Regions from separate parts of the Dorea sp. AGR2135 genome, predicted to be linked through region 2. Evidence: predicted binding sites of a transcription regulator. Region 2 holds the regulator's gene; the other holds the start of a gene.
What was found. Region 2 encodes Rex, which represses fermentation and respiration genes when NADH is low (regulators of the CRP and FNR family bind a similar motif). Its sites were predicted from a motif close to ATTGTTAANTANTTAACAAT; they were not measured.
Positions count from the first base shown of each region.

Region 1: pckA (phosphoenolpyruvate carboxykinase (ATP)) is a predicted target of Rex. The motif match lies at 1,994-2,013, and genes of this name have one in related genera.

Region 1 covers NZ_ATVU01000012.1:52,706-56,827, reverse strand. The annotation lists gene G593_RS0109155 (ABC transporter ATP-binding protein) at 1-30, shown strand, start outside; gene G593_RS0109150 (ABC transporter ATP-binding protein) at 98-1,963, shown strand; gene pckA (phosphoenolpyruvate carboxykinase (ATP)) at 2,113-3,717, shown strand; gene G593_RS19440 ((2Fe-2S)-binding protein) at 3,925-4,122, opposite strand, start outside.
Region 2 covers NZ_ATVU01000001.1:229,842-233,963, forward strand. The annotation lists gene G593_RS0101100 (ABC-F family ATP-binding cassette domain-containing protein) at 1-850, opposite strand, end outside; gene G593_RS0101105 (redox-sensing transcriptional repressor Rex) at 1,042-1,683, shown strand; gene G593_RS0101110 (bifunctional ADP-dependent NAD(P)H-hydrate dehydratase/NAD(P)H-hydrate epimerase) at 1,764-3,278, shown strand; gene alr (alanine racemase) at 3,282-4,122, shown strand, end outside.

The DNA of each region.
Region 1 (4,122 bases), on a different contig from region 2:
CAGGTAAAAGGAGGTGGCGATCATGAGTAATTCCAATAAGAAATATGAAGATATGACAGAACATAAAAAAAATAACAGACCTGAAAAGAAACCAAAAATGGATGCCACAACAATCGCCACCGGAAAACGGCTTCTGAAATATGTAATGGACAGCTACAAATATCAATTTATCCTTGTGTTCATCTGTATCCTGCTGAGTGCAGTTGCTTCTATCTCGGTATCTCTGTCTCTGAAATATCTGCTGGATGATTTCATCATTCCGCTGATCGGGCAAAAAAGTCCAAACTACACCGAGCTTTACCAGGCACTGATGGTTCTCGGAACCATTTTCCTGATCGGAGTAATTGCAACATTTACCTATACAAGAATGATGGTATACATTGGACAGGGCGTGTTAAAAAAAGTGCGCGACAATATGTTTGAGCACATGCAGACACTGCCAATCCGCTACTTTGACCAGAACACGAACGGATCTATCATGAGCCTTTACACGAACGATACTGATACATTAAGACAGATGATCAGCCAGGCTATCCCACAGGCACTGATGTCATTTTTCACTATCGTCGTAACATTTATCTCCATGCTCGTGCTAAGCCCGCTTCTTACCGTTCTTGCAGTACTCATCATCGGGGTTCTGATCTCTGCAACAAAGGCTATCGGCGCAAACAGTGGAAAATATTTCATCTGTCAGCAGATGGCGCTGGCAGATGTGACTGGATTTATTGAAGAGCGTATGAACGGGCAGCGTGTCATCAAAGTCTTCAATCACGAAGAAATTTCAGAAAAAGAGTTCGACGAACTAAATGACGCATTGTTCGAGTGCGCTGCAAATGCAAACAAATATGCAAATATGATGGGACCGGTCATCGGAAACACCGGAAACCTCCAGTTCGTACTGACTGCAGTTCTCGGCGGACTGCTTTCAGTTACTGGTGTGGGCGGTATTACCATCGGTGTCATCGCTTCTTACCTGCAGTTTACAAAGAGCTTTACACAGCCATTCATGCAGGTTGCACAGCAGTTCAATTCCATCGTCATGGCACTTGCAGGAGCAGAACGTATCTTTAAGCTCATTGACGAAGAACCGGAACAGGATACCGGTTCTGTCACACTGGTCAATGCAAAAAAAGATGAAAATGGAACGATTACTGAATGCACAGAACGTACCGGTAGGTGGGCATGGAAAAAGCCTGCTGACGAAAATGGTGCTGTGACTTATACTGAACTGACCGGAGATGTAAGATTCAAAGATGTGACATTTGGATACGATGAAGACAAAATTATTCTTCATGATATCAGCCTCTTTGCCAAACCTGGCCAGAAGCTGGCATTCGTAGGATCTACGGGCGCCGGTAAGACAACGATCACCAACCTGATCAATCGTTTCTACGACATTCAAAGCGGTGAAATCCTTTATGACGGCATCGACATTACAAAAATCAGAAAAGATGACTTGCGCCGTTCCCTCGGAATCGTTCTTCAGGATACACATTTGTTCACCGGAACGATCAAAGACAATATCCGTTACGGTAAACTAAATGCCACTGACGAAGAAATCTACCATGCTGCAAAACTTGCTCACGCGGACCAGTTCATCCAGATGCTGCCAAATGGTTACGATACATTACTAAGCGGTGACGGTGAGGAATTGTCCCAAGGACAAAGACAGCTTCTGTCTATTGCAAGAGCCGCTGTTGCCGATCCACCGGTACTGATTCTGGACGAGGCAACATCAAGTATTGATACCCGTACCGAGAGTATCGTACAGAAAGGTATGGACAATCTGATGAAGGAGCGTACCGTATTTGTTATCGCACACAGACTGTCCACAATTCGCAACAGTAACGCAATTATCGTCCTGGATCACGGTCGGATCATCGAACGCGGTGATCACGATGACCTGATTCAGCAAAAAGGAACCTATTATCAGCTTTATACCGGAAAATTGGAACTTTCCTAGGAAAAAATTGGTAATTTTGCACCGGAGGAATTTGTTAAAAATTTATTGATTTTGGAAATTAATAATGTATAATTAAATATGAATGGGGGAAATGTTCCAGCTATCGACCATTTCCCTTATTACATTTAAGAAAAGAGGTTTGGTTTAAGATGGCAGAAATCAATTTAAGCAAGTATGGTATTACTGGAACTACAGAAATCGTGTATAACCCTTCCTACGAGTTATTATTTGAGGAGGAGACAAACCCTGAACTTGAAGGTTACGAAAAAGGACAGGTCAGTGAACTCGGTGCAGTAAATGTAATGACAGGCATCTATACAGGACGTTCTCCTAAAGACAAATTTATCGTTATGGACGAAAATTCAAAAGACACAGTATGGTGGACATCTGATGAGTACAAGAATGACAATCATCCAGCTTCTGAAGAGACATGGAACGCTGTAAAGGATCTTGCGATCAAAGAACTCTCCAACAAAAAGCTTTATGTTGTAGATGCATTCTGCGGTGCTAACAAAGATACCCGTATGGCAATTCGTTTTATCGTAGAAGTAGCTTGGCAGGCTCATTTCGTTACAAATATGTTCATTCAGCCAACTGAGGAGGAACTTAAAGATTTCGAGCCAGATTTCGTTGTATATAATGCTTCTAAAGCTAAAGTTGAAAACTACAAAGAGTTAGGCTTAAATTCAGAGACAGCTGTATTATTCAACATCACAAGCAAAGAGCAGGTTATCGTAAACACATGGTATGGCGGAGAGATGAAAAAAGGACTGTTCTCTATGATGAATTACTTCCTTCCACTGAAGGGCATCGCTGCTATGCACTGCTCAGCTAACACAGATAAGAATGGTGAGAACACAGCAATCTTCTTCGGACTTTCCGGAACAGGTAAGACAACACTTTCCACAGACCCGAAACGTCTTCTGATTGGTGACGATGAGCACGGTTGGGATGACAACGGAGTATTCAACTTCGAGGGTGGATGCTACGCTAAGGTTATCAACCTTGATAAAGAGTCTGAGCCGGATATCTACAATGCAATTAAGCGCAATGCTCTTCTTGAGAACGTAACACTTGACGCTGAAGGAAAGATTGATTTTGCTGATAAGAGCGTAACAGAGAACACTCGTGTTTCTTACCCGATTCAGCATATCGAGAACATTGTACGCCCGATTTCTTCTGCACCTGCAGCTAAAAACGTCATCTTCCTGTCAGCAGACGCATTCGGCGTGCTTCCTCCAGTATCTGTACTGACACCAGAGCAGACACAGTACTACTTCCTGTCAGGATTTACAGCAAAACTTGCAGGAACAGAGCGTGGAATCACAGAGCCTACACCTACATTCTCAGCTTGCTTCGGACAGGCATTCTTAGAGCTGCATCCTACAAAATATGCAGAAGAGCTTGTTAAGAAGATGGAGAAGAGTGGAGCAAAGGCTTACCTTGTAAATACAGGATGGAATGGAACAGGAAAACGTATCTCCATCAAAGATACTCGTGGTATCATCGATGCAATCCTGAATGGAGATATCAAGAACGCTCCAACTAAGACGATTCCTTTCTTCAACTTTGAAGTTCCTACGGAACTTACAGGTGTTGATACAGGAATCCTTGATCCTCGTGATACTTACGCTGACGCTTCCGAGTGGGAAGAGAAAGCAAAAGATCTTGCCGGAAGATTCATCAAGAACTTCGCAAAATACGAAGGAAACGAAGCTGGAAAAGCACTCGTATCCGCTGGACCACAGTTATAAAAATTATTAAGACAATACAATACAAAGCTCCCGGGTTTTTACATCAACCCGGGAGCTTTTTCATTGTAAAATCTATTACTTAGTCCGTTTCAGTTTTGCAATTGACTTCTTCACGCACCACAGGCAGGTCGGAACACTGTAACAGCATGCTGCAATCCATGCTGCCTGATCCGCAAAACAGATTGCTGTGTAACCAAATTTTTATTCTCAATCATTATTCTCTTTCTTCTTTTCCTCTAACATATATTCGACCATCACTTCTCGAATATCGGAAGAACATCATGTCCCTTTTGGGCTTAATTCTTTGCATCTGTGTAAAGTACAAGCTCCAGTCATTTTCCTAATATCATTTAACGTCCTTGCCCCTTGCTCCATTGCCTTTATAATCTGATCTTTTGTAACATT
Region 2 (4,122 bases):
CACGGTTGAAGGAGCGAAGCTTTTCAATGACCGCTTCCTGATGCTTAATTTCCTGCTGCTGATTCAGATACTCTTTCATTCTGGCTTCACGGAGCATTTCCTTTTTCTTGGCGTAATCTGTATAATTGCCCATGAAAGTGGTAAGCTTGCCCAGTTCGATCTCGACAACTTTTGTTACAACCCGGTTCAGAAAATACCGGTCATGAGAGACAATCAGTACTGCACCAGGATAATTCAGAAGATAAGTTTCCAGCCATGAGATGGAATTTAAATCCAAATGGTTGGTTGGCTCGTCCAAAAGCAGAATATCCGGCTTTGTGAGGAGCAGTTTTCCGAGAGAGACACGGGTTTTCTGACCTCCGGATAAAGTCGCGACCGGTTTTGCGAATTCTTCTTCTGTAAATCCAAGTCCTTTTAAAACACCAGTAATCTCACTTTCGCAGGCGTATCCATTTTCACGTTCGAATGCTACTGTGAGCCGCTGGTATGTATTCATACGTTCTTCCAGACGTTCGCCGCTTAAATGCTTCATTTCCTGTTCAATCTCACGAATCTGCCGCTCCATGTCGAGAATATCGGCTTTTGCAGTGCGTACCTCTTGATAGATCGTATGGTCATTATTCATATCCTGATGCTGTGCCAGATATCCCATCGTCTTGCCACGTGTCAGAACAACATTGCCGCCGTCCGCCTGTATCTCACCAACGATCATCTTAAGAAGTGTTGTCTTTCCAGCACCGTTCGGTCCTACGAGAGCTGCTTTTTCGTGGTCTTCTATATGAAAGGAGCCGCCGGAGACAATTACTTCTTCTCCAAAGGCTTTTTTGATATTGTGACATGCAAGTATCATCCTATCCTCCTTGATAAAAATCCTGTGATTTTGAGAAATAAAGATGCCGCAGGGCTGCGACCGCATAATTTTGGCATCATCTTATACTATTATAACGAAAATACTACAAAAAACAACTAAAAAGTTTGACATTATACTAACGATTGCCTATAATAATGAGTAGAAATTTTTGAAGGAAGGAGGTGCGGATCATGCAAAACAGGGGAATTTCACAGGCAGTTATCCGTAGATTACCCAGATATTATAGATACCTTGGGGAGCTGATCGAGCAGGGAGTAGAACGAATCTCTTCCAATGAGCTTAGTAAAAGAATGAAAGTAACAGCTTCCCAGATTCGTCAGGATCTTAATAATTTTGGCGGATTCGGGCAACAGGGGTATGGCTATAATGTAAAATATCTGTACTCAGAAATCGGAAAAATTCTTGGATTGGAACAGGATCATAATATTATTATTATTGGTGCTGGTAATTTGGGGCGTGCACTTGCGAACTATGCATCATTTGAAAAGCGGGGATTTATCTTAAAAGGATTGTTTGATATCAATCCGGAGCTTGACGGGCAGGAAGTTCGTGGTGTTCCAATTCATATGATGGACGAGCTTCCGAAATTTGTAGATGAGAACAGTATCGATATTGCAGCATTGACGATTCCAAAGGATGAGTCAATCAAAGTCGCAAAATTTCTGGCAGATCACAATGTTCACGGAATATGGAATTTTGCACATACAGATCTGAATCTCCCGGAAAGTGTGATTGTTGAGAATGTACATTTATCCGAGAGTCTGATGAGGCTGTCATATAATATATGCCGCTACAAGGAAGAACATAATTAAGGAGATAACGTGTAAAGACAGGTTTGTTCAGATAGCATCCTGGCTTTGCACGTTTCTTTCTATCAGGAGGAATCAAAACTATGAGATATTTGCCAGATGCTAAACAGATGAAAACGGCAGATTCATTTACGATAAATGAACTTAAAATCCCGTCCCTGGAACTTATGGAACGGGCTGCCAGAGCATGTGTAGATCACATTAAAGACTGGAAAATTAATTTAAATAAAATATGTGTCCTCTGTGGTTCTGGAAATAATGGCGGGGACGGCTTTGCGATTGCCAGAATGTTTGCATGGGAAGGGTGTGACGTAACAGCAGTTCTGGTCGGAAACAGAGATCACTGTACACCAGAGACTGCCTATCAGATAGAACAGTTGAAAAATACAGGAGCACAGTTTAAGGAGCAGTTTGAGCAAGAAGCATTTGAAAGTGAACCGTATACTTTAATTATCGATGCAATTTTTGGAGTTGGACTTTGCCGGGAGGTTGGAGGCAGATATGTGCAGATTATAGAGTGTGTGAATCAGTCTGATGCAGTCCGTATGTCCGTGGATATTCCTTCCGGAATTTGCGCAACTACAGGAAATGTATTAGGAACTGCAGTGCGTGCAGACTATACTGTGACAATTCAGGAGACGAAAGTTGGTCTTGTACTTGATCCAGGAAGAAGTTATGCAGGAATCTGTGTATCCGAGGATATCGGAATTGTATCACTTCCGCTGGAAAGAGATGAGGAAACAGTTTGTACACTGGAGGGAAGTGATTATGCAGCACTTCTTCCAAAACGAAATGCGGACTCTAATAAAGGAACTTACGGAAAGCTTCTTATGATCACCGGAAGCAAAGGTATGTCAGGTGCTGCATATCTTGGCGCACTTGCAGCTTACAGGACAGGTACCGGGCTGGTGCAGATCTATACTGCTAAAGAGAATCGCGTGATCTTACAGAGTCAGATTCCGGAAGCAATCATTACAACTTATGAAAAATATGATGTCAATGAACTACATCGCTTGATTGACTGGGCAGATGTCGTAGCTATAGGTTCCGGACTTGGAACAAAGAAGACTGCAAGGAAGATTTTAAAAGAAACCATTGCATATACAAAGAAACCTTGTGTCATAGATGCAGACGGACTCAATATTTTGTCTGAACATATGGATTATCTGTGTGGTGCAGATTGTGAACATTTTATCTTTACACCGCACATGAAAGAATTTGAACGGATCAGCGGTTTGAAGATTGCTGAAGTAAAAAAAGATCGTATTGCAGCACTTCGTACATTTGTTAAAGAATATGACGTTACCTGTGTACTGAAGGATTCCAGAACAACCATTGCAAAGCCGAGAGAGCGGGTAGCGGTAAATCTATCCGGCTGTGCGGCTATGGCAAAAGCCGGATCCGGGGATGTGCTGGCAGGCATTATCGCATCGTATCTCGCACAGGGACTTTCTGAATGGGAAGCAGCGCTTCTCGGTGTTTATATTCACGGAAGAGCTGGTGAGATTATAGAGAAGGAACAAGGCGCATACAGTCTTCTCGCAAGGGAACTTGCACAAAAGGCAGGAACAGCCATGACGATACAGGAGGAAAACTAGATTATGAAACAATACAGCAGAGTATGTGAACGAGTGGATCTGGATGCAATTTTTTATAATTTCCAGATGATGAAAGCAAATATCAAAGATGGGGTACAGATGATTGCAGTTATCAAAACAGATGGATACGGACATGGTGCAGTCCAGATTGCCCGGTTACTGGAACCGGTAGACTATATCTGGGGCTACGCGGTTGCAACACTGGATGAAGCTGTCGTCTTGAGAAAAAATGAAATAAAAAAACCAATTCTTGTGCTTGGATGCATTTTCCCGGATCAGTGGGAAGCAATGATTGAAAATGAAGTCCGGATGACCACTTACACAGTAGAAATGGCGAAAGGAGTTTCGAATCTTGCGGTCAAAATGGGAAAAGATGCATATATTCATATTAAGCTGGATACCGGAATGTCAAGACTTGGGTTCCAGATTCATGAAGACAGTGTAGATGCAATTGAAGAAATTTCAAAAATGCCGGGACTTAAATTAGAAGGAATGTTCACACATTTTGCAAAAGCAGATGAAACAGACAAGGCATATACAGATGTTCAGATTGGAAAATACAACTATATGCGTGATGAACTTAAAAAGCGAGGTGTCACATTTCCGATTTACCACTGCTCAAATAGTGCCGGTATCATTGATATTAAGAAAGCGAACATGGATCTGGTACGTGCCGGAATATCCATTTATGGATTGTATCCTTCCGAGGAGGTAGAAAAAAAGAATGTTCCGTTAAGACCGGCCATGGAACTGATCAGTCATGTCTCTTATGTAAAGACAGTTCCGGAAGGAACTCCGGTCAGCTATGGCGGAACCTATGTGACAGAAAAAGAGACTTCTCTTG